One region of the Solibacillus sp. FSL H8-0523 genome, then DNA from elsewhere that is predicted to be linked to it. Evidence: a T-box and tRNA genes for the amino acid it is inferred to sense, from the RefSeq annotation. Region 1 holds a T-box; the other regions hold tRNA genes.
What was found. A T-box is a leader RNA that pairs with one kind of tRNA and senses whether it is charged. The one in region 1 lies ahead of serS (serine--tRNA ligase), so its partner is inferred to be a tRNA-Ser.

Region 2: it encodes a tRNA-Ser, which carries the amino acid that the T-box ahead of serS (serine--tRNA ligase) is inferred to sense. The anticodon was not compared.
Region 3: it encodes a tRNA-Ser, which carries the amino acid that the T-box ahead of serS (serine--tRNA ligase) is inferred to sense. The anticodon was not compared.

The regions. Positions count from the first base shown of each region.
Region 1 is NZ_CP150291.1:26,392-36,541, reverse strand. It holds gene NSQ62_RS00135 (cation:dicarboxylase symporter family transporter) at 1-269, shown strand, start outside; gene NSQ62_RS00130 (RraA family protein) at 320-943, opposite strand; gene NSQ62_RS00125 (sodium:proton antiporter) at 1,091-1,468, shown strand; gene NSQ62_RS00120 (deoxynucleoside kinase) at 1,644-2,312, opposite strand; gene NSQ62_RS00115 (deoxynucleoside kinase) at 2,312-2,947, opposite strand; gene NSQ62_RS00110 (hypothetical protein) at 3,072-3,884, opposite strand; gene tadA (tRNA adenosine(34) deaminase TadA) at 3,990-4,487, shown strand; gene NSQ62_RS00100 (YwaF family protein) at 4,498-5,184, shown strand; gene NSQ62_RS00095 (hydroxymethylglutaryl-CoA lyase) at 5,206-6,057, opposite strand; gene serS (serine--tRNA ligase) at 6,194-7,486, opposite strand; T-box leader at 7,584-7,800, opposite strand; gene NSQ62_RS00085 (PLP-dependent aminotransferase family protein) at 7,955-9,349, shown strand; gene asnB (asparagine synthase (glutamine-hydrolyzing)) at 9,394-10,150, opposite strand, start outside.
Region 2 is NZ_CP150291.1:3,554,828-3,564,977, reverse strand. It holds rRNA gene NSQ62_RS17910 (16S ribosomal RNA) at 1-821, shown strand, start outside; rRNA gene NSQ62_RS17905 (23S ribosomal RNA) at 1,041-3,968, shown strand; rRNA gene rrf (5S ribosomal RNA) at 4,080-4,195, shown strand; tRNA gene NSQ62_RS17895 (tRNA-Asn) at 4,210-4,285, shown strand; tRNA gene NSQ62_RS17890 (tRNA-Ser) at 4,296-4,387, shown strand; tRNA gene NSQ62_RS17885 (tRNA-Glu) at 4,401-4,475, shown strand; tRNA gene NSQ62_RS17880 (tRNA-Val) at 4,499-4,574, shown strand; tRNA gene NSQ62_RS17875 (tRNA-Met) at 4,594-4,668, shown strand; tRNA gene NSQ62_RS17870 (tRNA-Asp) at 4,672-4,747, shown strand; tRNA gene NSQ62_RS17865 (tRNA-Phe) at 4,770-4,845, shown strand; tRNA gene NSQ62_RS17860 (tRNA-Thr) at 4,854-4,929, shown strand; tRNA gene NSQ62_RS17855 (tRNA-Tyr) at 4,937-5,020, shown strand; tRNA gene NSQ62_RS17850 (tRNA-Trp) at 5,030-5,103, shown strand; tRNA gene NSQ62_RS17845 (tRNA-His) at 5,129-5,204, shown strand; tRNA gene NSQ62_RS17840 (tRNA-His) at 5,245-5,320, shown strand; tRNA gene NSQ62_RS17835 (tRNA-Gln) at 5,348-5,422, shown strand; tRNA gene NSQ62_RS17830 (tRNA-Gly) at 5,428-5,502, shown strand; tRNA gene NSQ62_RS17825 (tRNA-Cys) at 5,508-5,581, shown strand; tRNA gene NSQ62_RS17820 (tRNA-Leu) at 5,633-5,714, shown strand; gene nagB (glucosamine-6-phosphate deaminase) at 5,993-6,724, shown strand; gene NSQ62_RS17810 (DMT family transporter) at 6,751-7,632, opposite strand; gene NSQ62_RS17805 (LD-carboxypeptidase) at 7,760-8,671, shown strand; gene NSQ62_RS17800 (hypothetical protein) at 9,006-9,524, opposite strand; gene NSQ62_RS17795 (phenylalanine--tRNA ligase beta subunit-related protein) at 9,528-10,150, opposite strand, start outside.
Region 3 is NZ_CP150291.1:3,213,726-3,223,875, forward strand. It holds gene NSQ62_RS15990 (DUF4179 domain-containing protein) at 1-846, shown strand, start outside; gene NSQ62_RS15995 (NUDIX domain-containing protein) at 882-1,508, opposite strand; tRNA gene NSQ62_RS16000 (tRNA-Glu) at 1,590-1,661, opposite strand; tRNA gene NSQ62_RS16005 (tRNA-Ser) at 1,663-1,753, opposite strand; tRNA gene NSQ62_RS16010 (tRNA-Asn) at 1,765-1,840, opposite strand; tRNA gene NSQ62_RS16015 (tRNA-Ile) at 1,852-1,928, opposite strand; tRNA gene NSQ62_RS16020 (tRNA-Gly) at 1,940-2,013, opposite strand; tRNA gene NSQ62_RS16025 (tRNA-Phe) at 2,017-2,092, opposite strand; tRNA gene NSQ62_RS16030 (tRNA-Asp) at 2,098-2,173, opposite strand; tRNA gene NSQ62_RS16035 (tRNA-Met) at 2,177-2,251, opposite strand; tRNA gene NSQ62_RS16040 (tRNA-Ser) at 2,411-2,503, opposite strand; tRNA gene NSQ62_RS16045 (tRNA-Ile) at 2,524-2,600, opposite strand; tRNA gene NSQ62_RS16050 (tRNA-Met) at 2,607-2,680, opposite strand; tRNA gene NSQ62_RS16055 (tRNA-Ala) at 2,703-2,778, opposite strand; tRNA gene NSQ62_RS16060 (tRNA-Pro) at 2,785-2,861, opposite strand; tRNA gene NSQ62_RS16065 (tRNA-Arg) at 2,867-2,943, opposite strand; tRNA gene NSQ62_RS16070 (tRNA-Leu) at 2,962-3,050, opposite strand; tRNA gene NSQ62_RS16075 (tRNA-Gly) at 3,057-3,131, opposite strand; tRNA gene NSQ62_RS16080 (tRNA-Leu) at 3,176-3,260, opposite strand; tRNA gene NSQ62_RS16085 (tRNA-Lys) at 3,279-3,354, opposite strand; tRNA gene NSQ62_RS16090 (tRNA-Thr) at 3,362-3,437, opposite strand; tRNA gene NSQ62_RS16095 (tRNA-Val) at 3,448-3,523, opposite strand; gene NSQ62_RS16100 (MBL fold metallo-hydrolase) at 3,863-4,846, opposite strand; tRNA gene NSQ62_RS16105 (tRNA-Glu) at 5,571-5,642, opposite strand; tRNA gene NSQ62_RS16110 (tRNA-Ser) at 5,644-5,734, opposite strand; tRNA gene NSQ62_RS16115 (tRNA-Asn) at 5,746-5,821, opposite strand; tRNA gene NSQ62_RS16120 (tRNA-Ile) at 5,833-5,909, opposite strand; tRNA gene NSQ62_RS16125 (tRNA-Gly) at 5,921-5,994, opposite strand; tRNA gene NSQ62_RS16130 (tRNA-Phe) at 5,998-6,073, opposite strand; tRNA gene NSQ62_RS16135 (tRNA-Asp) at 6,079-6,154, opposite strand; tRNA gene NSQ62_RS16140 (tRNA-Met) at 6,158-6,232, opposite strand; tRNA gene NSQ62_RS16145 (tRNA-Ser) at 6,392-6,484, opposite strand; tRNA gene NSQ62_RS16150 (tRNA-Ile) at 6,505-6,581, opposite strand; tRNA gene NSQ62_RS16155 (tRNA-Met) at 6,588-6,661, opposite strand; tRNA gene NSQ62_RS16160 (tRNA-Ala) at 6,684-6,759, opposite strand; tRNA gene NSQ62_RS16165 (tRNA-Pro) at 6,766-6,842, opposite strand; tRNA gene NSQ62_RS16170 (tRNA-Arg) at 6,848-6,924, opposite strand; tRNA gene NSQ62_RS16175 (tRNA-Leu) at 6,943-7,031, opposite strand; tRNA gene NSQ62_RS16180 (tRNA-Gly) at 7,038-7,112, opposite strand; tRNA gene NSQ62_RS16185 (tRNA-Leu) at 7,157-7,241, opposite strand; tRNA gene NSQ62_RS16190 (tRNA-Lys) at 7,260-7,335, opposite strand; tRNA gene NSQ62_RS16195 (tRNA-Thr) at 7,343-7,418, opposite strand; tRNA gene NSQ62_RS16200 (tRNA-Val) at 7,429-7,504, opposite strand; rRNA gene rrf (5S ribosomal RNA) at 7,519-7,634, opposite strand; rRNA gene NSQ62_RS16210 (23S ribosomal RNA) at 7,700-10,150, opposite strand, start outside.

The DNA of each region.
Region 1 (10,150 bases):
TCACATTAATGCTTGTATTAATGGTGACATCTAAAGGGATTGCTGGTGTTCCAGGGGTATCATTCGTTGTACTTCTTGCAACATTAGGCTCTGTAGGTATTCCACTTGAAGGTTTAGCGTTCATTGCAGGTATTGACCGTATCTTAGATATGGCGCGTACAGCTGTAAACGTAGTAGGTAACACATTAGCAACACTTGTTATCGCGAAATGGGAAAAGCGTTTCGACGACAAAAAGTTTGCTGCGTATCAAGCTGCTAACTTAAAATAATTCATAAAAAGCCGCGTGTATGAGGGTGAGGCCTCTACACGCGGCTTTTGTTATTTTACTACTTTCGCTAAGTAAGCACGAATCGATTCCTCACCATTATGTAAGGCTTCTTTTTCGCGTGCTGCGTCTTTTTGTACTTTTAGCTCTGATGCTTCCATTACCTTTTCAATATCAGCTTGTGGCACAATAATGACCCCGTCGATATCACCGATTACGTAATCTCCTGATTGTACAACCACACCCCCAACTGCAATGGGTACATCAACAGTCCCACCACCGTTTTTACTACCAGCAGCTACCGTTGTTCCTAATGAAAATACAGGAAAATCAATCGTACGGGCCGCGGCTAAATCGCGAATCACTCCGTCTACAACAAAGCCTTGTACACCCACACCTTGTGCAAGCTGCATGACAAAGTCTCCTGCCACTGCACGATTCGTATTGCCCTTTGCATCAATGACTAAAATATCCCCTTTACTTGCCCGACTAATCGCTTCTAGTACCGCGCCATTTTCCCCGTCTGGTAAGCGTACCGTTAATGCACGCCCTGCGATTTTAAAGTGATCTGCGAGTGGGCGAATATTCGCTGCAACGTTTGTATGTCCACCAGTTGCATCAGATATCGCTGTTGTTGGTAGTGCAAGTAAGCGCTGTTCTACTGTTTTTAAAGTCATAATCCCATCCCCTTTTGACTATACTGTTCGTAAAATACGAGACAGTTTTAGCATACGCGAAATAACTTTTTCTCCGCAATAGTTTTGTGTTACAAATTTATCCATAAAGGGAATCATACTTTTAACTAATAAAAGGGGGGAATAACGATGAACAATCCACTCATTGAACAAACGACCAATGATGCGGGCCAAACCATTTATCAAATGAAAACAATGGACATTGATGTTGTTGCACGCTTAACTGGTGGAATCGCCCCAACCATTACCTATATGCACGGTGAAAAGGATGTAACGGACGACATTCGCGCCATTCGTTTTCATTATGAAAGCCCAGCTGACTATATTGAAAACTACGCCGCATTTCAGTCGATGCTGTATCAAAAAGAACAGCGCGCGGTAAATGCCCTCTATGAATCCATTAGCATCAAGCCCAAAAACATGTCGACAGGCAAACAAATTTTGTGGAGTTTCTTTGTGTTTTTACTTGTGCTCATTCCTGTATTTTTTGTTGTCTGGCTGAAGTAAGAAAGCGTTAAAGCGCCCTTTAAACCCCGACAGGCACTGGAGGAGCCGACTCTATCACTTTTGCAGGAGGGTTCGAAATGCCTGAGAGGCTTTCCTAGACACTACTATAACGTCAAAAAATTTTAAAAAAAGACCCGATTCTATGATTTTGCGTCATAGAACCGGGGCATCAATATTATTTACGTAAATGACTTGTTTGCTCGAGCATATAGGCGATGCGTGCGACAACATCTTCTACTTGATCTGGGTTTTTCATTAGATCGTAATCGTTAATATCAATACGTAACACTGGGCACGCGTTGAAGTTGTTAATCCATTCTTCGTAACGACCGTGCATCTCTTCCCAGTACGTATGTGGTGTTTGCTGTTCCATCTCACGTCCGCGCTCTTGAATACGGCCAATTACATCATCAATCGGACCTTCTAGGTAGACAAGTAAGTCTGGGTGTGGGAAGTACGGTGTCATCACCATGGCATCAAAAAGATTTGTATACGTTTCGTAATCAGTTGGTGTCATTGTACCTTTATCGAAATGCATTTTCGCAAAAATACCTGTATCTTCATAAATTGAACGGTCTTGAATAAAGCCGCCACCATATTCAAAAATGCGTTTTTGTTCCTTAAAACGCTCTGCTAAAAAGTAGACTTGTAAATGGAAGCTCCATTTTTCAAAGTCGTCATAAAATTTATCTAAATAAGGGTTTGTATCAACCTTCTCATAAGATGTGCGGAATTTTAATGCGTCCGCTAGTGCCTTGGTCATTGTTGACTTTCCAACACCAACTGTCCCTGCAATCGTAATGACCGCATTAGCAGGAATATTGTATTTTTCTCGTAAATTCATTATTGATGCGAACTCCTTTGTTGTAACTTTTGTTCTACTAGTCGTAAAACATACTGTAAATCCTCTTCGCTTTTCACGAAATCAAGCTCGTCACCATTTAGCTGAATTACCGGAATTTCAGGATGCATCTTTTCGAAATGACCAATAAATTCATGATAGTCACTTGCTAGTTGTTCCATATATTCACGTGTAATGTTTTTCTCAAATTCACGACCTCGCATCGCAATTCGCTGCATTAACGTATCTAAGCTTGCATGTAAATAAATGACCATATTCGGTTTTGGCATGTCGGCTGTTAAAATTTTATAGATGGCTTCGTACTTTTCATACTCCGCAGTTTTTAACGTACGCTTCGCAAAAATTAAATTTTTAAAAATATGATAATCGGCCACAACTGAATGTTGCTCATCTAAAGTCCGATGAATGTCAGACAGTTGCTTATAACGATTGCACAGGAAAAACATTTCTGTTTGAAAGCTCCACTCATCAATATTTTCATAGAACTTACCTAGAAATGGATTTTCATCTACAATCTCTTTTAATAAGTGATAATTAAACGTTTGTGATACGGCCTTAGATAATGAGGTCTTCCCAACACCTATTGGACCTTCTACTGTTATAAATGGCACAGACATTAGAAGTACTCCTTCTCTCTTTATAGTCAATGCTTTACATTTTATCACAACGCTCTATAGACAACAAAACAAACAATTCCATTTTACTGAATTCGTGTGAGAACGCTCATTTAATTAGAATTATTTAGTCAAATTGGGAAAGCACCTTTTCTTGTTCATCAAAAATCCGCGTGTGTTTCTGTTCATATTCGGCTTCAATTTTTTCCTGTTGTGTGCGTACCATGTCTTCTAGAGATTGTTCCTTTTCTGAAAATCCTTGCTGAAATTTTTCCTGCTGTTGGTCCATCTTTTCATCTAAATCTTGGAGCGCCTCAAATAATTGATCATCGAGCTGAGTTTGTGATGCTTCCTCACTATCTCCTAGCTTTTCAATCGCTTCATCGCGCTGTTGTTCAAGCTGTTCACATGTTTCTTCGTACTGTTCTTCTAGTTGAACAAACCGCTGCTCAAACTTTGTTAAGACATCCATTAACTCCGCGTGCAGTGTGTCCAGTTCCTGTTCAAAGTCCGCCATGAGTTCACGAGTAACTTCGACTTGTGTTAACAATTCCTTTTGTCGCTTTTGGTAGGCTTTAAACTTCGCGCGTTCTTCTGCTTGTTGTTGTTCCAAAATTTCAATTTTCGTTACCTGATAGTCTTGGAAATGTTCATTAAATTCGGCTTCGTATTTTTTTAATATAACTTCTTTTTTATGTTGAAATAATTTTTTTATTTTTTCAATTGCTTCTGTACGATTATTATTTAGTGTAGACTTTTCATTATTTTGCTGTTCCTCTAGTACTTTTAACTGCTGTTCGTATTGCACTTCTAATGCCGCACGAATTTGCTGCTCGTTTTTATCAATCGTTTGCTGCTTTTTTTCATACTCAAGCTCTAGTGCTTCTAGTTGCTGTTCATAATAGTCATTTACTTCTTCAATTGTTTGAAATGCCTTCATCGTTCTTACCCCTTCAAACATTTTCTTTCATCATAGCATGATTCATTCAAATGTCGCGCGCACATTTCGAATCATGCTACACTACCAATAAGGAGTGATAGATGAATGCTCACAAAAGATCATTATTACATGCAACAAGCATTAGAAGAAGCTCAAAAAGCTGCAGTACTTGGCGAAGTCCCTATCGGCGCTGTACTTGTATACAAAGACGAAATTATTGCACGGGCCCATAATTTACGTGAAACGACCCAAAATGCGCTAACACACGCAGAAAGCATGGTCATTCAAGAAGCTTGTGAAAAAATTGGCAGCTGGCGATTAGAAGAAACAACGCTCTACGTCACATTAGAACCGTGTCCGATGTGTGCCGGTGCCATTTTACAATCACGTGTGCCTCGCGTTGTTTACGGTGCACGCGATCTAAAAGCGGGCTGTGTGGATTCGCTTTACCGACTTTTAAACGACCCGCGCTTTAATCATGAATGCATCGTTACAGAAGGTTTATTAGCGGATGAATGCGGACAAATTTTAACGGACTTTTTCCGCGCCTTACGCGAACGAAAAAAACAGGAGAAATTAATGCGAAAACAACGTGAAGAGTAGGTGATCAGGAATGAACGGATTTACGATTTTTGATTCAGTTCATCTAACATGGCTTATCGGTATCAGTTTGTTTTTTATTATCGCACTATATAGCTATCATTATTTTTCCACTAAACAGCAACAGTTTTTTCAAAAAATCATTTTTTGGCTGTTGCTGTTTTTGGAAATCACAAAGCAACTTTACTTAGTCATTACCGACCAATATTCGTATTGGAGCCCACCACTGCATTTATGTGGGCTTGGTATTTTTATCATTGGCTGGCATAGTTATTTCCCGAACCGGACAACGGCGACTTTACTCTTTACATTAACGTTACCAGGTGCCGCGATTGCGCTTTTGTTCCCTGGTTGGGCAGCTGATGCGGTTTGGAGCTTTTTACATATTCATAGCTTCGTATTTCATGCGTTACTCATTGTGTTTGTGTTAGTACTCGTGAAAGAACAGCAGCTGAAAACTCAGTTTCGCGACTGTTGGCGAGCCGTACTCTTTTTACTAGTCACCATCCCGATTATTTATGCTTATAACGCAAGATTCAACACGAACTTTATGTTTTTAAATAAGCCTGTAAAAAATACACCGCTACAATGGCTTTATGATGCATTTGGTGCCTCGGGGTATTTAGTGAGTTTAACAGGCGTGATTTTTATCATTTGGATTGTGCTTTATACACTGAAAACCATGAAAAAAAGTAGCTAATCTTCTAGCTACTTTTTGTCTTTATTTAAGCATTTTCGCATACAAAACGGCTTCTTTTAATTTCACTTCATCAATTCCGGTTTCAATACCCATTTCAGAAAAGAGCTGTACGACTTTCTCCGTTGCGACATTGCCTGTTGCACCAGGAGAAAATGGACAACCACCAAGACCTGCAACGGAACTATCAAACTTTGTCACCCCGGCTTGTAGTGCGGCTAGGATATTGGCATAAGCAAAACCATTGGTATCATGAAAATGCGCGACAAACGTCATTCCTGGAAAATCTCCTGTCAATTGTGAAAAACGCTCAAAAACGATTTTAGGGTTGGCCTGCCCATTTGTATCCCCAATCGAAATTTCATCAACCCCGTGCTCCGCAAAATGGCTAACCACCCGCTTCACCTGCTCGTAAGATACCGCCCCCTCATATGGACAACCAAAACACATCGACACATAGCCACGAATGAAGAGATTGTGCTGTTTCGCTTTTTTAAATACCTCTGCACATTCTGCTAAGGAATCTGCGATCGAACGATTAATATTTTTTTCATTAAAGGTTTCACTCGCACCGACAAAAACAGCAATTTGGGGAACGCCTACTTCAATTGCACGCGATAATGCCTTTTGATTTGGCGTTAATGCTAAAAATGTTATATCCAGCTCGCGACTGAAGTTTGCTAGTTCTAGTGCATCCTTCATTTGTGGTACCGCTTTTGGGTGGACAAAAGAAGCGGTTTCAATCCGTGAAAAGCCTGCTTGTGCTAATCGTTCAACGAGTTGCTTTTTTTGTTCTGTTTCAACAAATTTTTTTTCGTTTTGCAAACCATCACGCGGACCAACTTCAATAATTTCTACTTGCTTTGGAAACTGCACACAAAACACCCCTCGCTTAAATTCATTTGAAAATACATTAATTTCCTAGAATATAACAAATTTCACTGTGCACGTAAATGAATAGCCAAACAAAAAACACCAACCTACTGGAAAAAGTAAGCTGGTGTAAATATGATTATTTTGCAGAAATAACTTCCACGCCACCCATGTATGGACGTAACGCTTCAGGAATCACGACTGATCCATCTGCTGTTTGGTAGTTTTCTAAAATCGCAGCAACCGTACGACCAATTGCTAAGCCTGAACCATTTAATGTGTGTACATATTCTGGTTTTGCTCCTGCTTCACGACGGAAACGGATGTTGGCACGACGCGCTTGGAAATCTTCAAAGTTTGAACAAGAAGAAATCTCACGGTACATATCTTGCGCTGGAATCCATACTTCTAAATCGTATTTTTTTGCAGCGGTGAAGCCTAAATCAGCCGTACACATTTTTAATTTACGGTAAGGTAAGCCTAAAAGTTGTAATACTTTTTCTGCATGGCCAGTAAGAAGCTCTAATTGCGCATAAGAATCTTCTGGTTTTACAAAGCGTACTAATTCTACTTTGTTGAATTGGTGTTGACGAATTAAACCACGTGTATCACGGCCTGCAGAACCTGCTTCTGAACGGAAGTTTGCACTGTATGCAGTGAATGCTTGTGGCAAGTTTTCTGCTGCTAAAATTTCATCACGGTAATAGTTTGTTACTGGTACTTCAGCCGTTGGAATTAAGAAGTAATCCATTTCGTCTTCTTCACGTACTAGCTTGAATACGTCTTCCTCAAACTTCGGTAATTGGCCTGTACCTGTTAATGAATCGCGGTTAACGATTTGTGGAGGTAACATTTCTGTGTAACCGTGGTTATCAGAATGTAGGTCCATCATGAAGTTAATTAACGCACGCTCAAGTCGTGCGCCTAAGCCTTTATAGAATAAGAAACGGCTACCTGTAACTTTTGCGCCACGCTCGAAGTCTACAATATCTAAATCTTTCGCGATATCCCAGTGTGCTTTTGTTTCAAAATCAAATTGTGGCACGTCACCCCAAGTGTATTCTTCTACATTGTCATCCTCTTCTGTTCCAACTGGCACAGACTCATGTGGGATGTTTGGTAAGCGCATCATCATATCCTTGAACTCTTCTTCAATGGCATTTAACTCGGCATCTAATGCTTTAATTTCGTCGCCTACTGTACGCATACGTGCGATTACTTCTGTTGCATCTTCTTTGTTACGTTTCATGACAGAAATTTGCTCAGACACTTTGTTACGCTCTGCTTTTAACTCTTCTGTTTTTGCGATTAACTCACGACGCTTCGTATCAAGGCCTTCAAACTTATCTAAGTTCCCTAAATCCTCATTACGTGTAAGAAGCATTCGTTTTACTTCGTCAAAATTTTCACGGACACGTTTAATATCTAACATGTTCATTCCTCCTAAAGTTGATGAAATTGATGACCCTGAGCACTTTCGCGCGTTAACGTGTTAGCGAATTGAACACAAAAAAGCCCTCAATCCCTATAAAAGGGACGAGAGCTACCCGCGTTGCCACCCTAATTGAATAGAAAACATTCTATTCCACTTAAATCATAACGACTTTGGTCAGCCGGCCTTAATCTACTAACGTTTCGAAAAAGGCATCTCAAGGACGGATTCACAAGTGTTTTTATCAGCTTCCACCACCCGCTGACTCTCTTTGAAAAAACGCGCTTGCTACTACTTCCTATCATCGAATTCATTTATAAATTTACACTTACTGTACTATAAACCATACGTTATTGCAAGTTACCGCTAAAGTATTCAAGGATTTCACAAAAATAAGCTATACTTCCCTAGCATTGTTCATTATGATTAAAATTAACATTTTAAGCAAGTCAGTTGAGGAGGGTTTTTATGTTATTTTTCCAGCTCAATAAAGAACAAACAATTCCATTATACGAACAACTTTATATCGGTATAAAAAACGCCATCACCAATAATCAATTAGACGTAGGCACACGCTTACCATCAAAACGAGAATTAGCCGAATTTTTTACGATTAGTCAAACGACCGTCGAACTTGCCTATGCGCAGTTACAGGCAGAAGGTTATATTATGTCCAAGCCTCGTATTGGCTATTTCGTGGAGGAAGTGGATAGTTTACCTTACCGCGAAGCAGCGCCCATTTTACCACTTCAGCAAACGTTGCAGCAAACGACTTTTACAACCGATTTTTCAACGGCAAAAATTGATGAGGATGCTTTTCCATTTACGATTTGGCGTAAGTACGCAAAGGATGTACTCGACATGCCCTTCAAGCATTTACTACAAACGGGTGAACGCCAGGGAGAACTCGCCCTACGCATTGAAATTGCGAACTATCTTCATCAATCTCGTGGAATCCAGTGTCAACCAGAGCAAATTGTTATCGGTTCCGGTACCGAGCAACTGTTACCGATGATTTTAAAGCTACTTGAAGTGGATGTGTTATTAGCACTTGAAAACCCAGGCTATTCACCGATTCCAAGAACACAGCTCGCACAATTAGCAATTCCAATTGATGTTGATCAAGATGGGCTTATTATTGAACAACTCCAACAAACAAACGCCAATGTTGTTTACGTGACACCATCACACCAATTTCCAACCGGCGCTGTTCTATCTGCGAATCGCCGTACACAGTTATTAAAATGGGCCGCAAAAGAACCCGATCGCTATATTATTGAAGATGACTATGACAGCGAGTTTCGTTATATAGGAAAACCAATTCCTGCGCTGCAAGGTTTAGATCAACATGACCGTGTTATTTATTTAAGTACCTTTACAAAATCACTGATGCCGTCACTGCGCGTTGCTTATTTTGTGTTACCACCAACGCTTGTGTCTCGTTATCAAGAGCAGTTTAATTATTATTCATCGACCGTACCACGCTTTGAGCAACATATTTTAGCGAACTTTATGAAAGACGGACACTTTGCGAAGCATTTAAATCGCATGCGCAAAACGTATCGCAAAAAGCATGATAAATGCATTGATCTATTCACAACCTACTATCCGCAAATAACGATTTCAGGCGATGCTGCGGGTACCAATATGTTAATTTCATTTGAACATGAGCGATCAGAACTTGAATTACAAACAATCGCGCATGAACATGACATTTACATTTTGCCCTTATCCAATTACTATTTAACGGCTAAAATACCTTCTAAACGTTCCTTTTTATTAGGATTCGGCTATTTACCTCTTGAGGCAATCGAAACAAAATTACATGATTTAATGCAGATTTGGAGCATCTTAAAAAAGTAACTTCTTATTACACTATCTATTGTTATTTAACAATAGATGGTGCTTTATGTTGAAATAATATTAATTCGGTAATGCTCCACCCATTCATGCACTTGCATTAAATACGCTAGTAACTGCGGACCTGCCATCAGCTGGCCAAACCAGGGCACCTGAAATGACTTTCCACCACTGGCAATTAATTGTTCTAGTTGCGCACGATCGAACAACTCATGCAGCACAGAGTCTTTCTGTTGCAAGATTGCTGCTAACCGCTGCGAGACAAGCTTTGTATACAGTGGATGATACGTTTTAGGATATGGGTTTTTCTTGCGCTCTACCACTTCTATTGGTAACTCTGCACGAAAGGCCTGACGTAAAATTCCTTTCTCCATCGCACCACTATTTTTCATTTCCCATGGAATATTCCACACATAGTCAATGATTGTATGATCAGCAAACGGCACTCGCACCTCCACACCTGCCCCCATCGACATCCGGTCGTTACGCTCTAACAAGGTTTGCATAAAGAATTGATTATTTAAATAAAATAATTGCTGGCGCTCACGCTCTACTTGGTCGCCTAGAAATTCAGGCATTTGTGCGAGCGCTTCGTTGTATGTGTTCTCTAAATAGTCCGTTAACCGCAATTTCTTTTGCCAATGCTCACTCAGTAAGCCTTCACGTTCACTTGTTGCACGTAGCCAAGGAAATGCAGTTTGCTTTTGTGAATAAAACCATGGATACCCACCAAATACCTCATCTGCACATTCCCCCGACAACGCTACCGAATGCGTCTTTTTTATTTCCTTACAAAATAAATAA
Region 2 (10,150 bases), 620 kb from region 1:
GCGAAGGCGACTATCTGGTCTGTAACTGACACTGAGGCGCGAAAGCGTGGGGAGCAAACAGGATTAGATACCCTGGTAGTCCACGCCGTAAACGATGAGTGCTAAGTGTTGGGGGGTTTCCGCCCCTCAGTGCTGCAGCTAACGCATTAAGCACTCCGCCTGGGGAGTACGGTCGCAAGACTGAAACTCAAAGGAATTGACGGGGGCCCGCACAAGCGGTGGAGCATGTGGTTTAATTCGAAGCAACGCGAAGAACCTTACCAGGTCTTGACATCCCATTGACCACTGTAGAGATACAGTTTTCCCTTCGGGGACAACGGTGACAGGTGGTGCATGGTTGTCGTCAGCTCGTGTCGTGAGATGTTGGGTTAAGTCCCGCAACGAGCGCAACCCTTGTTCTTAGTTGCCATCATTTAGTTGGGCACTCTAAGGAGACTGCCGGTGATAAACCGGAGGAAGGTGGGGATGACGTCAAATCATCATGCCCCTTATGACCTGGGCTACACACGTGCTACAATGGACGATACAAACGGTTGCCAACCCGCGAGGGGGAGCTAATCCGATAAAATCGTTCTCAGTTCGGATTGTAGGCTGCAACTCGCCTACATGAAGCCGGAATCGCTAGTAATCGTGGATCAGCATGCCACGGTGAATACGTTCCCGGGCCTTGTACACACCGCCCGTCACACCACGAGAGTTTGTAACACCCGAAGTCGGTGAGGTAACCTTTATGGAGCCAGCCGCCGAAGGTGGGATAGATGATTGGGGTGAAGTCGTAACAAGGTAGCCGTATCGGAAGGTGCGGCTGGATCACCTCCTTTCTAAGGATTATTTCGGAAATCTTCTCTTGGAGAAGATACTCATTAACGTTTGCTGTTCAGTTTTGAAGGTTCATTCTTAATTGAATGAGATACTTCAAAACATTGTTCTTTGAAAACTGGATAAAACGACATTGATAAGTAATAAACAAACAATAGATCAAGAAATTGGTCGTGCAATATCCTTAAAATCTTAAATCTTCTGATTTAAGTTTAACTTTTGGTTAAGTTAATAAGGGCGCACGGTGGATGCCTTGGCACTAGGAGTCGATGAAGGACGGCACTAACACCGATATGCCTCGGGGAGCTGTAAGTAAGCTTTGATCCGGGGATTTCCGAATGGGGGAACCCACTATCTTTAATCGGATAGTACACTCACGTGAATTCATAGCGTGTTTGAGACAGACGCAGGGAACTGAAACATCTAAGTACCTGCAGGAACAGAAAGAAAATTCGATTCCCTGAGTAGCGGCGAGCGAAACGGGAAGAGCCCAAACCAAAGAGCTTGCTCTTTGGGGTTGTAGGACACTCAATACGGAGTTACAAAAGAATGATTTAGGCGAAGCGACTTGGAAAGGTCCGCAAAATAAGGTAAAAGCCCTGTAGCCCAAAAGTTATTCCCTCCTGAGTGGATCCTGAGTACGGCGGAACACGTGAAATTCCGTCGGAATCCGGGAGGACCATCTCCCAAGGCTAAATACTACCTAGTGACCGATAGTGAACCAGTACCGTGAGGGAAAGGTGAAAAGCACCCCGGAAGGGGAGTGAAATAGATCCTGAAACCGTGTGCCTACAAGTAGTTAGAGCCCGTTAATGGGTGATAGCGTGCCTTTTGTAGAATGAACCGGCGAGTTACGATTACGTGCGAGGTTAAGTTGAGAAGACGGAGCCGCAGCGAAAGCGAGTCTGAATAGGGCGAATTAGTACGTGGTCGTAGACCCGAAACCAGGTGATCTACCCATGTCCAGGGTGAAGGTGAGGTAACACTTACTGGAGGCCCGAACCCACGCACGTTGAAAAGTGCGGGGATGAGGTGTGGGTAGCGGAGAAATTCCAATCGAACCTGGAGATAGCTGGTTCTCTCCGAAATAGCTTTAGGGCTAGCCTCGTGATTGAGAATACTGGAGGTAGAGCACTGTTTGGACTAGGGGGGCATCTCGCTTTACCGAATTCAGACAAACTCCGAATGCCAGATATTTATACACGGGAGTCAGACTGCGAGTGATAAGATCCGTAGTCAAGAGGGAAACAGCCCAGACCACCAGCTAAGGTCCCAAAGTAATCGTTAAGTGGAAAAGGATGTGGCGTTGCTTAGACAACCAGGATGTTGGCTTAGAAGCAGCCATCATTTAAAGAGTGCGTAATAGCTCACTGGTCGAGTGACGCTGCGCCGAAAATGTATCGGGGCTAAACGATTCACCGAAGCTGTGGATGCATCCGTATGGATGCGTGGTAGGAGAGCGTTCTAAGGGCGTTGAAGTCAGACCGGAAGGACTGGTGGAGCGCTTAGAAGTGAGAATGCCGGTATGAGTAGCGAAAGACGGGTGAGAATCCCGTCCACCGTATGACTAAGGTTTCCTGAGGAAGGCTCGTCCGCTCAGGGTTAGTCGGGACCTAAGCCGAGGCCGATAGGCGTAGGCGATGGACAACAGGTTGATATTCCTGTACCACCTCCTCACCGTTTGAGAAATGGGGGGACGCAGTAGGATAGGGTAAGCACGCCGTTGGTTGCGCGTGTTCAAGCAGTAAGGTGTGTATGTAGGCAAATCCGCATACTTTAACATTGAGCTGTGATGACGAGTCCGTATGGACGAAGTTCCTGATTTCACACTGCCAAGAAAAGCCTCTATCGAGGTGAGAGGTGCCCGTACCGCAAACCGACACAGGTAGTCGAGGAGAGAATCCTAAGGTGTGCGAGAGAACTCTCGTTAAGGAACTCGGCAAAATGACCCCGTAACTTCGGGAGAAGGGGTGCTCTGTTAGCGTGCAAGCGTGAGAGAGCCGCAGTGAATAGGCCCAGGCGACTGTTTAGCAAAAACACAGGTCTCTGCAAAACCGTAAGGTGACGTATAGGGGCTGACGCCTGCCCGGTGCTGGAAGGTTAAGAGGAGTGGTTAGCGCAAGCGAAGCTGCGAATTGAAGCCCCAGTAAACGGCGGCCGTAACTATAACGGTCCTAAGGTAGCGAAATTCCTTGTCGGGTAAGTTCCGACCCGCACGAAAGGCGTAACGATCTGGGCACTGTCTCAACGAGAGACTCGGTGAAATTATAGTACCTGTGAAGATGCAGGTTACCCGCGACAGGACGGAAAGACCCCGTGGAGCTTTACTGTAGCCTGATATTGAATTTTGGTACAACTTGTACAGGATAGGTAGGAGCCAGAGATCCCGGAGCGCCAGCTTCGGAGGAGGCGTCAGTGGGATACTACCCTGGTTGTATTGAACTTCTAACCCATGCCCCTTAGCGGGGTAGGAGACAGTGTCAGGCGGACAGTTTGACTGGGGCGGTCGCCTCCTAAAGAGTAACGGAGGCGCCCAAAGGTTCCCTCAGAATGGTTGGAAATCATTCGTAGAGTGTAAAGGCATAAGGGAGCTTGACTGCGAGACCTACAAGTCGAGCAGGGTCGAAAGACGGGCTTAGTGATCCGGTGGTTCCGCATGGAAGGGCCATCGCTCAACGGATAAAAGCTACCCCGGGGATAACAGGCTTATCTCCCCCAAGAGTCCACATCGACGGGGAGGTTTGGCACCTCGATGTCGGCTCATCGCATCCTGGGGCTGTAGTCGGTCCCAAGGGTTGGGCTGTTCGCCCATTAAAGCGGTACGCGAGCTGGGTTCAGAACGTCGTGAGACAGTTCGGTCCCTATCCGTCGTGGGCGTAGGAAATTTGAGAGGAGCTGTCCTTAGTACGAGAGGACCGGGATGGACACACCGCTGGTGTACCAGTTGTTCTGCCAAGAGCATCGCTGGGTAGCTATGTGTGGACGGGATAAGTGCTGAAAGCATCTAAGCATGAAGCCCCCCTCAAGATGAGATTTCCCATTACGCAAGTAAGTAAGACCCCTGAAAGACGATCAGGTAGATAGGTTCGAGGTGGAAGCGCAGTGATGTGTGGAGCTGACGAATACTAATCGGTCGAGGACTTAACCACAATTTATGAACATCAATGAACCGTTTATCCAGTTTTGAAAGAATAAAAATATTAAAAAATGCTTGACTGAATAAGTTATACATAATATAATAAATAATGTCTTTCGAATAGTCTAGTGATGATGGCAAAGAGGTCACACCCGTTCCCATACCGAACACGGAAGTTAAGCTCTTTAGCGCCGATGGTAGTTGGGGGTTTCCCCCTGTGAGAGTAGGACGTCGCTAGGCTAGTATATAATTATTCCGAAGTAGCTCAGTTGGTAGAGCATCCGGCTGTTAACCGGCAGGTCGCAGGTTCGAGTCCTGCCTTCGGAGCCATCTAAATCTTGGAGAGTTGTCCGAGAGGCCGAAGGAGCACGATTGGAAATCGTGTATGCGGGTAACACTGTATCAAGGGTTCGACTCCCTTACTCTCCGCCAGGCAATTTAGTATGGCCCGTTGGTCAAGTGGTTAAGACACCGCCCTTTCACGGCGGTAACACGGGTTCGAATCCCGTACGGGTCACCATTTATATTTTTTATATCCAGCATGGAGGATTAGCTCAGCTGGGAGAGCACCTGCCTTACAAGCAGGGGGTCGGCGGTTCGAGCCCGTCATCCTCCACCATTTAATTAAATAGTATTGTCGCGGGGTGGAGCAGTGGTAGCTCGTCGGGCTCATAACCCGAAGGTCATAGGTTCAAGTCCTATCCCCGCAACCAAATGGTCCCGTGGTGTAGCGGTTAACATGCCTGCCTGTCACGCAGGAGATCGCCGGTTCGATCCCGGTCGGGACCGCCATTTTTTTAATTATTACATACGTGGGTTTGTAGCTCAGTTGGTAGAGCATTAGATTGAAGCTCTAAGTGTCGGCGGTTCGATTCCGTCCAAACCCACCATATATGTTGCCGGTGTAGCTCAGTTGGTAGAGCAACTGACTTGTAATCAGTAGGTCGAGGGTTCGACTCCTTTCGCCGGCACCATTACCCTGGAGGGGTAGCGAAGTGGCTAAACGCGGCGGACTGTAAATCCGCTCCTTAGGGTTCGGCGGTTCGAATCCGTCCCCCTCCACCATATCTTTACAGGGGCATAGTTTAAAGGTAGAACTACGGTCTCCAAAACCGTCAGTGTGGGTTCGATTCCTACTGCCCCTGCCATTTTAAGATTCAAATAAGTATAATGGCGGTTGTGGCGAAGTGGTTAACGCACCGGATTGTGATTCCGGCATTCGTGGGTTCAATTCCCATCAGTCGCCCCATTCTTTATTTAGGTTTAAGAAGTAAAATTATATGATAGTGGCGGTTGTGGCGAAGTGGTTAACGCACCGGATTGTGATTCCGGCATTCGTGGGTTCAATTCCCATCAGTCGCCCCATTCTTAATATAATAAATATGAAATTTTTGGGGTATAGCCAAGCGGTAAGGCAACGGATTTTGATTCCGTCATGCCCTGGTTCGAATCCAGGTTCCCCAGCCATTTTTGCGGAAGTAGTTCAGTGGTAGAACACCACCTTGCCAAGGTGGGGGTCGCGAGTTCGAACCTCGTCTTCCGCTCCAAATATGGCGGCATAGCCAAGTGGTAAGGCACAGGTCTGCAACACCTCTACCACCGGTTCAAATCCGGTTGCCGCCTCCATATTTTTTAGATCAAATCGGTTAAGCCGATTTTTTTTATACCCATTTTCTTGCCGATATGGCGGAATTGGCAGACGCGCCGGACTCAAAATCCGGTTCCTTCGGGAGTGTCGGTTCGACCCCGACTATCGGTATCAGATCGATAAGGTGAATTGCCAAAAACCTTATCAAATGAAGACTTCTAGTATTTATACTAGGGGTCTTTTTTTATTGGAGTTTCCTTCAAATAGAGATTGAAACAGAAAATCTCCTTTACAAACAGAATAATTGTGTTTTTAACTGAAATACTACGTGTTTTTTTATAGCATGTTAGAAAGAATTACTTTAGAATTGACATGATGATGTGAGAAATGGATTTAACGAATTTAATTTAAATAACTGAAATTATGAATAGATGAAAGAAGGTAATGGAATGAATGCAGTAGTAAATTTAAAATGGATTGAAGCAGCAAATTACGAGGAAATGAGCAAGCTTGCGGCGGATATGTTTAAAGCGGAATTAAAGCACAATCCAAAAATGGTATTAGGTTTAGCAACAGGTGGGACACCAGAAGGCTTTTATAAAGAACTAGTTGAGGCGTATCAAGCTGGAGAAATTTCATTTGAACAGGCACAGTCTTACAACTTAGATGAATACGTTGGGATTAATCCTACAAATGAAGCGAGCTACCATTACTATATGGATCAAAATCTATTTAATCACGTTGATATGAAGCGTGAGAATATCCATGTGCCAAAAGGGGATACAGCGGACTTACAAGCGGCTGCCGCGCACTATGATGAGATGATTGAGGCAGCTGGTGGTGTTGATATTCAGCTATTAGGTATTGGCATAAACGGACATATTGGTTTTAATGAGCCAGGTACACCATTTACATTAGGGACAAATGTTGTAGAACTGACAGAGTCGACACGTGATGCGAATAAAATTTATTTCAATTCAATCGATGAAGTGCCAACATATGCCATTACAATGGGTATTCAAACAATCATGAATGCGAAGAAAGTCGTTTTATTAATTTCAGGTGCATCAAAGCAGGAAGCCATGGATCGTCTGCGTAGCGGTGAAGTGACAGAGGACTTCCCAGCAAGTGCCCTGCACAATCACAAAGATGTAACAGTGATTTATACAGGTGTAAAATAATGATGAGGAGTGCTTAAATGCACTCCTCATTTTTTAATGGTCGTAATAAATACTCCGGCAATAACGGCAATCCCTCCAATAATTTGTGCCATGAGTAATTGTTCATCTAAAAACAGAACAGCAAAAATTGTCGCAAACACTGGAATGAAGTTTAAGTAGATCCCGGCTTTGTTGGCCCCTAATGCGACAACGCCCGTATTCCAGCTTAGGAACGCAACAATCGAGGCAATGATCCCGACATAGAAAATAGCACCAATTGTAGAAGCACCCCAAGTAATCGCTTGAGACGTCGTTAACAGCTCATATCCGGTAAATGGGAGTAACATGAGTGCGCCAAGTGCAATGGTCACTAAGAACGTTGAGTAGCCTGGTAGCTTGCCTGCGTATTTCTTAATTAGTAATGAATACACACTCCAACAAATGACAGCGACTAATACAATTAGGTCCCCTTTGTTAAATGAAAAGGCAAGTAAGCTTTCCATTAAACCGCCTGAAATGATGAATAGCACACCCGCTAGTGACAAGAGTGTTCCAAATAACTGAAACTTCGTTAAACGTTCCTTTAAGAAAATAAAACTAAGTATGTAAATAATAATTGGCGTTGATGAGTTCATTAAGGATGCATTAATGGACGTAGTGTAATGCAGGCCAATATAAACGAGCGTATTAAATGTAGCAACCCCGGTTAATGCTAAAATAAGGACGGCACCAAAATGCTTTTTTAGCATTGGCCATTCCTTTTTGGTACGGCTATAGGCAATGGGGAAAAAGATGATAAAGGCGACAATCCAGCGTAGAAATGCAAGTGTAATCGGCGGAATATCGCCAGCAACCGCACGTCCGATTACAAAGTTACCGCCCCATAATAAGGTAGCGAAGACGAGCAATGCTTGTGGTGGAAATTTCATAGTAAAGGTACTCCTTAAATTGGAAATTGATTTTATTTATTATAGGGACACCCAGGGAGCATTTGCAATACGCTTTACGTAAAACGCTATGATACAATAACGACAGTAGCAAAAGGAGGTCAAAGTAATGAAAATTCGACCAGCAAGATTACAACAAGGTGATATCGTGGGGTTAGTGAATTTAAGTAGCCCACTGCAGCAGGAGGCATTAGGAGACAAGCTTGCATTTCTAGAACAGCTTGGCTTACGTTATAAATTAGGAAATACCATTCAGAGCGGTGCGGGTTACTTAGTAGGAACAGACGAAGAGCGTATTGCAGATTTTCATGCGATGGTGCAAGACCCGGAAGTGAAGGCAATCTTTTTAGTAAAAGGTGGCTACGGCATTGCACGTATTGTCGACAAAATTAGCTACCCATTATTAGAGGACAATCCGAAAATTATTTGGGGCTTTTCAGATGTGACGGCTTTACATACGCAAGTAAATGAGTTTGCGAATTTAGTTACGTTCCATGGACCGATGCTTTCTAGTCCACAAGGGGAGCTGGATGAATTGTCACAAAAAATGTTCCAGCAGCTTTTCCAGCCGATTGAAATCGAGTATACGGAAAGTATCGCCCCGCTAACAACTATTGTGGGTGGCGCTGTACGCGGAGGGTTAACGGGTGGTAACTTGAATCGTATTATAGGGACATTAGGTACGAAGTTTGAAATCGATGTACGTAACAAAATTCTCGTGCTGGAGGATATCGGAGAGTCGATTGAACAGCTCGATCATATGATGAATCATCTGCGCTTAGCACGAAAGCTTGAACAGGCAGCAGGCTTTGTTATTGGTGACTTTAATATGCCAGATGACACATATCGTTATGAAGACGTTATTCAGATGATTACTGACTATTTAAAGCCACTTCAAAAACCAACAGTAGCCGGGTTCAAAATCGGCCATTGTACACCAAATATCGCAATTCCACTAGGTGTGGATGCGATTTTAGACGCGGATGAAAAAACATTACGCATTTTACCAGGCGTTCAATAAAATGATAAAAAAAAAGGTATGTCGTGAATTGCTTCATCGGCATACCTTTTTATTTTCCCGAATTCACGTCAGTTAACGGAAGACCTTGATAAACAAATCAATGATGTACAAATTTAAAAGCAAAGGCCCTCTTATCACAGAAGTGACGAGAGGGCCTTTTAATAACGAGCGAAATCAAAAAGTACATTGAGTTGTTAGCTTTGACAATAGTTGGTCATTGGTTAAAGGTAACAAGGTAACAGGTAAATGTTGATTGGTTTGATCTAAGTTAAATTTGCAAATTGCAAATGGGGTGCTCGTTATTACCTAGGTTGGAGTCTCACCGCCCTAGGGCTTAATAATAATTTGCATCATCAAAGTCAATTTCAACTTGGTAGTTTTTCGCATTGATAGCGTTTGATAGGCGATGTGCTTGTTTTTCAAGCTCGTTTGCACGGTTTAAATAGTCAAGTGGCTCGTACAGCGCAACACGGTAGAGCATTGTGTCCCCGACAGAGTGGAAGTACGATTCTTTGTCTTCCATGCCTAGCCTTTTACAAAATGCGGCTTCAGCGCGCAGTTGAGTAGCAAGTTCAATAGATTCCACGATGGGCATTTCCTCGTCGTTAAACGTAATGGTATTGTTAATATTTGCGCGGTAAATGAGCGCATCAAGCTTGCGTGAATCATAACGGAGTTGCTTTAAGTCTGTTTCGAGTTTTTCAAGTGTTAATGCAGGTTGTTTCGGTTCTTGTCCTTTTTCGATCACCACATGTGTTACTTGGTGCACCGAAGTGTTGAGTTCCTGAATTTTTTTCGTAATAATACTTTTTAATTTTACGGCTTCTGCTAAGTTAATACTCAAATGAAACACTCCTTAAAATTCAATAGTCGGTTGATCCTTTGATAATAGCGCTATTTTGTACTCGCCACCGCTAATTTGCGTGAACATATTGCCCGCGCTCTTTAGTAGCTGCTCGGATTTCTCTGTAGAAAGAGAAGGCTGTAAATAAAAAATTTGCAGAGCGTCGGTTGTGCGTTCTGTCACTGCGGTACGCGTTGAATCGACAAAGGGGCTACCAAATGCACCGAGCGCATCTTGTGAATACAAAATGTTGTGTAAGGAATTATAGCGGCTATTTAAGCCTTCGTAGCCCGTGTCCTCATCCCCAAGTGCGATTTCGATAGCACCGTCGATTGCATGTGTATCGTAAATCCCAATCGGTAGCTCGTATTGAAGCGAGAAGAAATTATTTAAATCAACCGCCGAGTGAAACGGGGTTAAATAATTTTGCTTTGCGATTCTACGCATTAAGCTTTCGGCTGAATGGCGATAACGATTTGGATCCGCACCAAACGCTTTCCAAAGTTGGCGCCATTCTTTAATGCCCGCGCGTTCCGCTACGGGCGTATCTTGTAATTCAAAAAATAAATTTTCCTGATAAAGTTGTGTGCGGCCTTTAATCATTTGAGGAGATTCTGCCACTGTAATTTTGTTAT
Region 3 (10,150 bases), 960 kb from region 1:
TCATTAGAAAATGGTATTACATTTACAAAATTAACTGGTTTTTTAACCAACCATTTGCCAAGCAGCACGTATGTATTAAGCAGTGATCAACATACATTAACGGGTATTGCGAGTTATGATGCCGTTAATCCATTTGCCAAAAAACTCACGGTTTCTTTATATGACGATGCCCATAACGAATATGATTTCACATTCAAATATAACGCGAACGACGCACTCGCACCAACTTTGAAACATACGATTAATGAAAAAATCAAAACGGATATTGGTACGTTCACGATTAAAAAATTAACAACAACAAATGCCTCAACACTCATTACAGGAACTTTCAATAAAACAATCGATCGAACATTTCCAATACCTAGAGATTTTGTATTATACGCAGATGACAAAGCAATCCCAGTAAAAGAAAGCAGTATGCAAAGTTCCTTATTTAGTGGCTACACCATGGATCTATTATTTGACACCATTCCTGCTGACACAAAAAAACTCGAATTAAAGCTCGAGCAATCTTATTCAAAAGAGACAATTGATGTGGCCATTCCATTAAACCCTCTACCTGAAACAATCGTGGGGCCAAAAAACTTACAAATTTTAAATGCTTCTATACAGGATGGCATTACAGAAATTACGATTAGCTCCGAACCAAATGTAATTTTTGATGAGGTATCATTACAAACTCCCGACGGTAAGGTATCGCTTCAAACAACGAAAGGTTTTCACGAAAGCGATGCAGGCTATATCCGTACGTTACAATTTAATACAACAAATGAAGGTACCGATTTGCTTATAAAAAATATGTACTTCCTTGAGATGCAAACCGATACAATTACTATCCTCGATTAATTAACAAAAGCGTAGTCATGAATTGTTTTTCACGACTACGCTTTTGATTTCATCCATACTTGTAATTTTTCTATAAAAGGCATGCTATACATCTGTGGCAATGTTTGCATCTGATCTAAACCTAGTTCCTGACGATCATTTACTTTTACATCTGCTTGATAATAGTAACCGGTTACAGGTGCTTGCTCCTTCTCCCCACTTGCTAATTCGTAAAACTGGTGCAATTTCATTCGGTATATCCCGTCTAGCTCTTCTCGCTGAATTTGAAATCGCTCAAAGCCATTTTTGATTTCATAAACAAACACATTCGCAAATTCATAATCCTTTATTTGCTTATCGTCTATCTGATAAGCAATTACGCCTAAGCTATTTAATTCATCACCTGTTACATTTAAACCTAATTCTTCATTTAACTCTCTTACACCATCTAAAACCGTTTCGGTTGCCAGTAAATGGCCAGCAGCCGTAATATCATACTGACCAGGATAATCCTTCTTACATTGACTACGGAGCTGTAAATAAATCATCCATTCATCTTCTACCTTCTCAATCACCCAACAGTGAAATACTTCATGCCAAAAGCCCTTTTCATGTACTTCATCACGCAATGCCGTACCTATTTTATTATATTGTTCATTAAAAATCGCTAAACATTCTGTCATCTTCTTCATCCTCCGTTTTATTGGACCAAAAAAACGCTAAGCACTTAAATAAATGCTTAGCGTTTTCTATCTGCCTATGTATGACCCGTACGGGATTCGAACCCGTGTTACCGCCGTGAAAGGGCGGTGTCTTAACCACTTGACCAACGGGCCGTGGCGGAGAATGAGGGATTTGAACCCTCGCGCCGGTTACCCGACCTACACCCTTAGCAGGGGCGCCTCTTCAGCCTCTTGAGTAATTCCCCTAATTAAAAAATGGCTCCGAAGGCAGGACTCGAACCTGCGACCTGCCGGTTAACAGCCGGATGCTCTACCAACTGAGCTACTTCGGAACAGTCTTATATGGTGGGCCTAAATGGACTCGAACCATCGACCTCACGCTTATCAGGCGTGCGCTCTAACCAGCTGAGCTATAGGCCCTTTTTAAAAACTGGAGCGGGTGATCGGAATCGAACCGACAACATCAGCTTGGAAGGCTGAGGTTTTACCACTAAACTACACCCGCAAATGGTGGGTTTGGACGGAATCGAACCGCCGACACTTAGAGCTTCAATCTAATGCTCTACCAACTGAGCTACAAACCCACAAATGGCGGTCCCGACCGGGATCGAACCGGCGATCTCCTGCGTGACAGGCAGGCATGTTAACCGCTACACCACGGGACCATTTGGTTGCGGGGATAGGACTTGAACCTATGACCTTCGGGTTATGAGCCCGACGAGCTACCACTGCTCCACCCCGCGACAATATTATTAAGTTTATTATCGCCTGTTCTGAGTTCTACTTAGTTGACATCAACTTCGTTCCTCAGTTGCTGCTAATCGCTATCTTCGTTTAGCGATTTGCTCCACCCCGCGATAATACTATTTAACTTTTTTCGAGCTGTTCTCACCTGTAAATTATGGAGGAGGTAGAGGGATTCGAACCCCCGCGCGGTGTTACCCGCCTGTCGGTTTTCAAGACCGATCCCTTCAGCCGAACTTGGGTATACCTCCATGTTAATTATATGATTTACTGGTGGACCTTACAGGACTCGAACCTGTGACCGGACGGTTATGAGCCGTCTGCTCTAACCAACTGAGCTAAAGGTCCTTAAGATGGCTACCGAGGGAGTCGAACCCACGACCTTTCGGGTATGAACCGAATGCTCTAGCCAGCTGAGCTAGGTAGCCAGGATCTTTATTGGTTAATTTATGGTGGAGCCTAGCGGGATCGAACCGCTGACCTCCTGCGTGCAAGGCAGGCGCTCTCCCAGCTGAGCTAAGGCCCCATATAGTGGTCGGAATGACAGGATTCGAACCTACGACCCCTTGGTCCCAAACCAAGTGCTCTACCAAGCTGAGCTACATTCCGGAAAATGGTGCGCTCGACAGGACTTGAACCTACAACCTTCTGATTCGTAGTCAGATGCTCTATCCAATTGAGCTACGAGCGCAATTATTTATTTAAAAGATGGTGCCGAGGGCCGGAATCGAACCGGCACGGTGATCACTCACCGCAGGATTTTAAGTCCTGTGCGTCTGCCAGTTCCGCCACCCCGGCATTTTTTGGAGCGGAAGACGAGGTTCGAACTCGCGACCCCCACCTTGGCAAGGTGGTGTTCTACCACTGAACTACTTCCGCAAAATGCATAAGCTATTTTTATCTGACAGTATATGAAATTAAAATGGTGCGGGTGAAGGGAGTCGAACCCCCACGCCTTGCGGCGCTAGATCCTAAGTCTAGTGCGTCTGCCAATTCCGCCACACCCGCAGCAGACAAATATAAAACTGGTGAGCCATGAAGGACTCGAACCTTCGACCCTCTGATTAAAAGTCAGATGCTCTACCAACTGAGCTAATGGCTCTCTAAAGTGGTGCCGGCGAAAGGAGTCGAACCCTCGACCTACTGATTACAAGTCAGTTGCTCTACCAACTGAGCTACACCGGCATTTTAGAAATGGTGGAGGATGACGGGCTCGAACCGCCGACCCCCTGCTTGTAAGGCAGGTGCTCTCCCAGCTGAGCTAATCCTCCTGGGTATTAAAGTTACACTGTAAAGTGCTTGTCCTTTCTCTTAAGGACAAGATTTATATTATCAGCATTTGAGAAACAATGCAATACTTTTTTGAAACTTTTTTTAAAAATAATATTTCCTTCAAAGTTTCCCAGTAACTAGCCTTGTTTCCTAATGAAAACGATTACTTGGCATAACGAAATTTTAATATGATTACCCATTTTTTTCAACACTTGTTTTGCATTTTTATAAAATATTTTTTATTATATTAGTAAATTAATACGTCACAATGCCCAATTACAAAGGGAATCCGTTCATTCTTACAGTTAAATCCCCTTTAATTGTAGGTTATTTTATAATTATATCAAAACTCTAAATATTACCTGCTTATTTTTTTTAACATTATCTATTCGCTCTAATTTTTCAGCATACTTAACATAACCTATAACCTCTGAAAAAATTAGTGTCGGTATTTGATACATTAATTGTCCATAAATCGCGTTTGCTATTTTTAAAATTGTATCATTCCCCTGCTCTACCTGCTTTACAATCCGTTGCACCTTATAGTCCATTTTCGCTAAATTCGCCTGCGCAACTTCTTCAAAATTATCAAAAATTGCTTCATGTCCAGCAAAAACAGTCGATACATGTAAGTTTAAACATTGTTCAATCGATTTACGTTGCTGCCATACTGTCGGCAATAATGATTTGTTTGCATCAAAATCAATGAGTGCATTTGTCGTTCCTTTTTCAATAATTAAATCCCCTGTAAATAGCCAGTCTGTTTGTTGATCATATAGCGAAATCGAATCCAATGAATGTCCTGGTGTCTCTAAAACGAGTAAATCCCCGATAAAATCCTGCGCTTGAATAGGTTGTACAAATGTTTGAATTCGTAAACCTTCATCATTATATAGTGTTTTATACATTTTTTCTATACGCGTCTTCATGAGATCTTCGCAGCCATAGTATGTATACAATTCCTCAAAAAATTGAATTTTAGTATGCTGATATTGTTCTGTCAATGCTAAACGTTCTATTGCGGAAGGATGGGCAAATACCGGCATTTTCTTTGTCTCTATAATTTTATTAACCATTCCAATATGATCAGTATGATGATGCGTTAAAATAATTTGATCTATATCCGTTAAATCAAATCCATATTCAGCTAGCTTTTTATAAAAAAATGTTTCGTATTCAACTGAATCTATTCCCGCATCAATTAGAGTCAGTCTATTTTGAGACTCATATAAATAACAATTGATATTGGTCATTTGTCCGTATCTCTCTGGGTAAATAATGGGATACACTTTTTTACCTTTATATTCAAATATTGAACTCATTTCTAAATCCTCCATAATCCCATTTACGGTATAATCTTCGGAATAATAAATTACTATCGAACAAAAGTATATCGTTTCTAATTAAATATGAAAAGGAGTTCTACTATAAACGCGTTAGCTTCTAAATTTCAGTAGCTTGTAACCCCTCATCATGCACTTCAAACAAAGGATTTATCTTCGTTGCACTATTTTATCAAACTTAGAAATACCAGAAGTTTATTATTTCCACTGGAAACAGGCTAGTACTATAGAAACCGTAGAAGGTCCAGCGCAATTATTTAGAAACTCTAGCATTTAAAGCTGAGGTAGCTAATCAATCTGAACTATATATACAAAAAACTTTACCGCTCTTAGCCAATCCCGTCAAAGCCCTTTACAGATTAGAAAGAGTTGCTACAGTTCGGATTTACCCAACCGGTACATACCAATTTCGAACAGAATTTTATGACTGGTTTTCAAGCTGAACTATTCATTAAAACACCATCAATACTTGAATCCGACAAGATTACCATAGCAAATTGCCAACTTCCTATTCGTCAGTTAGAAGAAATTAATCATGTATACTAAGTAACAATTTAAAGCCTCTCGCAAAAAAATTACTTTAACGCTTGCCTCCAAAAAAGCGAGCGCCTTCACTTTTACACAAGACATTAATGAACCTCTATAACACAAAAAAACGCTAAGCACTTGAATAAATGCTTAGCGTTTTCTATCTGCCTATGTATGACCCGTACGGGATTCGAACCCGTGTTACCGCCGTGAAAGGGCGGTGTCTTAACCACTTGACCAACGGGCCGTGGCGGAGAATGAGGGATTTGAACCCTCGCGCCGGTTACCCGACCTACACCCTTAGCAGGGGCGCCTCTTCAGCCTCTTGAGTAATTCCCCTAATAAAAAAATGGCTCCGAAGGCAGGACTCGAACCTGCGACCTGCCGGTTAACAGCCGGATGCTCTACCAACTGAGCTACTTCGGAACAGTCTTATATGGTGGGCCTAAATGGACTCGAACCATCGACCTCACGCTTATCAGGCGTGCGCTCTAACCAGCTGAGCTATAGGCCCTTTTTAAAAACTGGAGCGGGTGATCGGAATCGAACCGACAACATCAGCTTGGAAGGCTGAGGTTTTACCACTAAACTACACCCGCAAATGGTGGGTTTGGACGGAATCGAACCGCCGACACTTAGAGCTTCAATCTAATGCTCTACCAACTGAGCTACAAACCCACAAATGGCGGTCCCGACCGGGATCGAACCGGCGATCTCCTGCGTGACAGGCAGGCATGTTAACCGCTACACCACGGGACCATTTGGTTGCGGGGATAGGACTTGAACCTATGACCTTCGGGTTATGAGCCCGACGAGCTACCACTGCTCCACCCCGCGACAATATTATTAAGTTTATTATCGCCTGTTCTGAGTTCTACTTAGTTGACATCAACTTCGTTCCTCAGTTGCTGCTAATCGCTATCTTCGTTTAGCGATTTGCTCCACCCCGCGACAATACTATTTAACTTTTTTCGAGCTGTTCTCACCTGTAAATTATGGAGGAGGTAGAGGGATTCGAACCCCCGCGCGGTGTTACCCGCCTGTCGGTTTTCAAGACCGATCCCTTCAGCCAAACTTGGGTATACCTCCATGTTAATTATATGATTTACTGGTGGACCTTACAGGACTCGAACCTGTGACCGGACGGTTATGAGCCGTCTGCTCTAACCAACTGAGCTAAAGGTCCTTAAGATGGCTACCGAGGGAGTCGAACCCACGACCTTTCGGGTATGAACCGAATGCTCTAGCCAGCTGAGCTAGGTAGCCAGGATCTTTATTGGTTAATTTATGGTGGAGCCTAGCGGGATCGAACCGCTGACCTCCTGCGTGCAAGGCAGGCGCTCTCCCAGCTGAGCTAAGGCCCCATATAGTGGTCGGAATGACAGGATTCGAACCTACGACCCCTTGGTCCCAAACCAAGTGCTCTACCAAGCTGAGCTACATTCCGGAAAATGGTGCGCTCGACAGGACTTGAACCTACAACCTTCTGATTCGTAGTCAGATGCTCTATCCAATTGAGCTACGAGCGCAATTATTTATTTGAAAGATGGTGCCGAGGGCCGGAATCGAACCGGCACGGTGATCACTCACCGCAGGATTTTAAGTCCTGTGCGTCTGCCAGTTCCGCCACCCCGGCATTTTTTGGAGCGGAAGACGAGGTTCGAACTCGCGACCCCCACCTTGGCAAGGTGGTGTTCTACCACTGAACTACTTCCGCAAAATGCATAAGCTATTTTTATCTGACAGTATATGAAATTAAAATGGTGCGGGTGAAGGGAGTCGAACCCCCACGCCTTGCGGCGCTAGATCCTAAGTCTAGTGCGTCTGCCAATTCCGCCACACCCGCAGCAGACAAATATAAAACTGGTGAGCCATGAAGGACTCGAACCTTCGACCCTCTGATTAAAAGTCAGATGCTCTACCAACTGAGCTAATGGCTCTCTAAAGTGGTGCCGGCGAAAGGAGTCGAACCCTCGACCTACTGATTACAAGTCAGTTGCTCTACCAACTGAGCTACACCGGCATTTTAGAAATGGTGGAGGATGACGGGCTCGAACCGCCGACCCCCTGCTTGTAAGGCAGGTGCTCTCCCAGCTGAGCTAATCCTCCTGGGTATTAAATAAGCGAAGCGACGTCCTACTCTCACAGGGGGAAACCCCCAACTACCATCGGCGCTAAAGAGCTTAACTTCTGTGTTCGGTATGGGAACAGGTGTGACCTCTTTGCCATCGCCACTTCACTTATTAAGTTGAAAGAATTTATTCTTTCAAAACTGGATAAACGTTTCATTGATGTTCATAAATTGTGGTTAAGTCCTCGACCGATTAGTATTCGTCAGCTCCACACATCACTGCGCTTCCACCTCGAACCTATCTACCTGATCGTCTTTCAGGGGTCTTACTTACTTGCGTAATGGGAAATCTCATCTTGAGGGGGGCTTCATGCTTAGATGCTTTCAGCACTTATCCCGTCCACACATAGCTACCCAGCGATGCTCTTGGCAGAACAACTGGTACACCAGCGGTGTGTCCATCCCGGTCCTCTCGTACTAAGGACAGCTCCTCTCAAATTTCCTACGCCCACGACGGATAGGGACCGAACTGTCTCACGACGTTCTGAACCCAGCTCGCGTACCGCTTTAATGGGCGAACAGCCCAACCCTTGGGACCGACTACAGCCCCAGGATGCGATGAGCCGACATCGAGGTGCCAAACCTCCCCGTCGATGTGGACTCTTGGGGGAGATAAGCCTGTTATCCCCGGGGTAGCTTTTATCCGTTGAGCGATGGCCCTTCCATGCGGAACCACCGGATCACTAAGCCCGTCTTTCGACCCTGCTCGACTTGTAGGTCTCGCAGTCAAGCTCCCTTATGCCTTTACACTCTACGAATGATTTCCAACCATTCTGAGGGAACCTTTGGGCGCCTCCGTTACTCTTTAGGAGGCGACCGCCCCAGTCAAACTGTCCGCCTGACACTGTCTCCTACCCCGCTAAGGGGCATGGGTTAGAAGTTCAATACAACCAGGGTAGTATCCCACTGACGCCTCCTCCGAAGCTGGCGCTCCGGGATCTCTGGCTCCTACCTATCCTGTACAAGTTGTACCAAAATTCAATATCAGGCTACAGTAAAGCTCCACGGGGTCTTTCCGTCCTGTCGCGGGTAACCTGCATCTTCACAGGTACTATAATTTCACCGAGTCTCTCGTTGAGACAGTGCCCAGATCGTTACGCCTTTCGTGCGGGTCGGAACTTACCCGACAAGGAATTTCGCTACCTTAGGACCGTTATAGTTACGGCCGCCGTTTACTGGGGCTTCAATTCGCAGCTTCGCTTGCGCTAACCACTCCTCTTAACCTTCCAGCACCGGGCAGGCGTCAGCCCCTATACGTCACCTTACGGTTTTGCAGAGACCTGTGTTTTTGCTAAACAGTCGCCTGGGCCTATTCACTGCGGCTCTCTCACGCTTGCACGCTAACAGAGCACCCCTTCTCCCGAAGTTACGGGGTCATTTTGCCGAGTTCCTTAACGAGAGTTCTCTCGCACACCTTAGGATTCTCTCCTCGACTACCTGTGTCGGTTTGCGGTACGGGCACCTCTCACCTCGATAGAGGCTTTTCTTGGCAGTGTGAAATCAGGAACTTCGTCCATACGGACTCGTCATCACAGCTCAATGTTAAAGTATGCGGATTTGCCTACATACACACCTTACTGCTTGAACACGCGCAACCAACGGCGTGCTTACCCTATCCTACTGCGTCCCCCCATTTCTCAAACGGTGAGGAGGTGGTACAGGAATATCAACCTGTTGTCCATCGCCTACGCCTATCGGCCTCGGCTTAGGTCCCGACTAACCCTGAGCGGACGAGCCTTCCTCAGGAAACCTTAGTCATACGGTGGACGGGATTCTCACCCGTCTTTCGCTACTCATACCGGCATTCTCACTTCTAAGCGCTCCACCAGTCCTTCCGGTCTGACTTCAACGCCCTTAGAACGCTCTCCTACCACGCATCCTATTGGATGCATCCACAGCTTCGGTGAATCGTTTAGCCCCGATACATTTTCGGCGCAGCGTCACTCGACCAGTGAGCTATTACGCACTCTTTAAATGATGGCTGCTTCTAAGCCAACATCCTGGTTGTCTAAGCAACGCCACATCCTTTTCCACTTAACGATTACTTTGGGACCTTAGCTGGTGGTCTGGGCTGTTTCCCTCTTGACTACGGATCTTATCACTCGCAGTCTGACTCCCGTGTATAAATATCTGGCATTCGGAGTTTGTCTGAATTCGGTAAAGCGAGATGCCCCCCTAGTCCAAACAGTGCTCTACCTCCAGTATTCTCAATCACGAGGCTAGCCCTAAAGCTATTTCGGAGAGAACCAGCTATCTCCAGGTTCGATTGGAATTTCTCCGCTACCCACACCTCATCCCCGCACTTTTCAACGTGCGTGGGTTCGGGCCTCCAGTAAGTGTTACCTCACCTTCACCCTGGACATGGGTAGATCACCTGGTTTCGGGTCTACGACCACGTACTAATTCGCCCTATTCAGACTCGCTTTCGCTGCGGCTCCGTCTTCTCAACTTAACCTCGCACGTAATCGTAACTCGCCGGTTCATTCTACAAAAGGCACGCTATCACCCATTAACGGGCTCTAACTACTTGTAGGCACACGGTTTCAGGATCTATTTCACTCCCCTTCCGGGGTGCTTTTCACCTTTCCCTCACGGTACTGGTTCACTATCGGTCACTAGGTAGT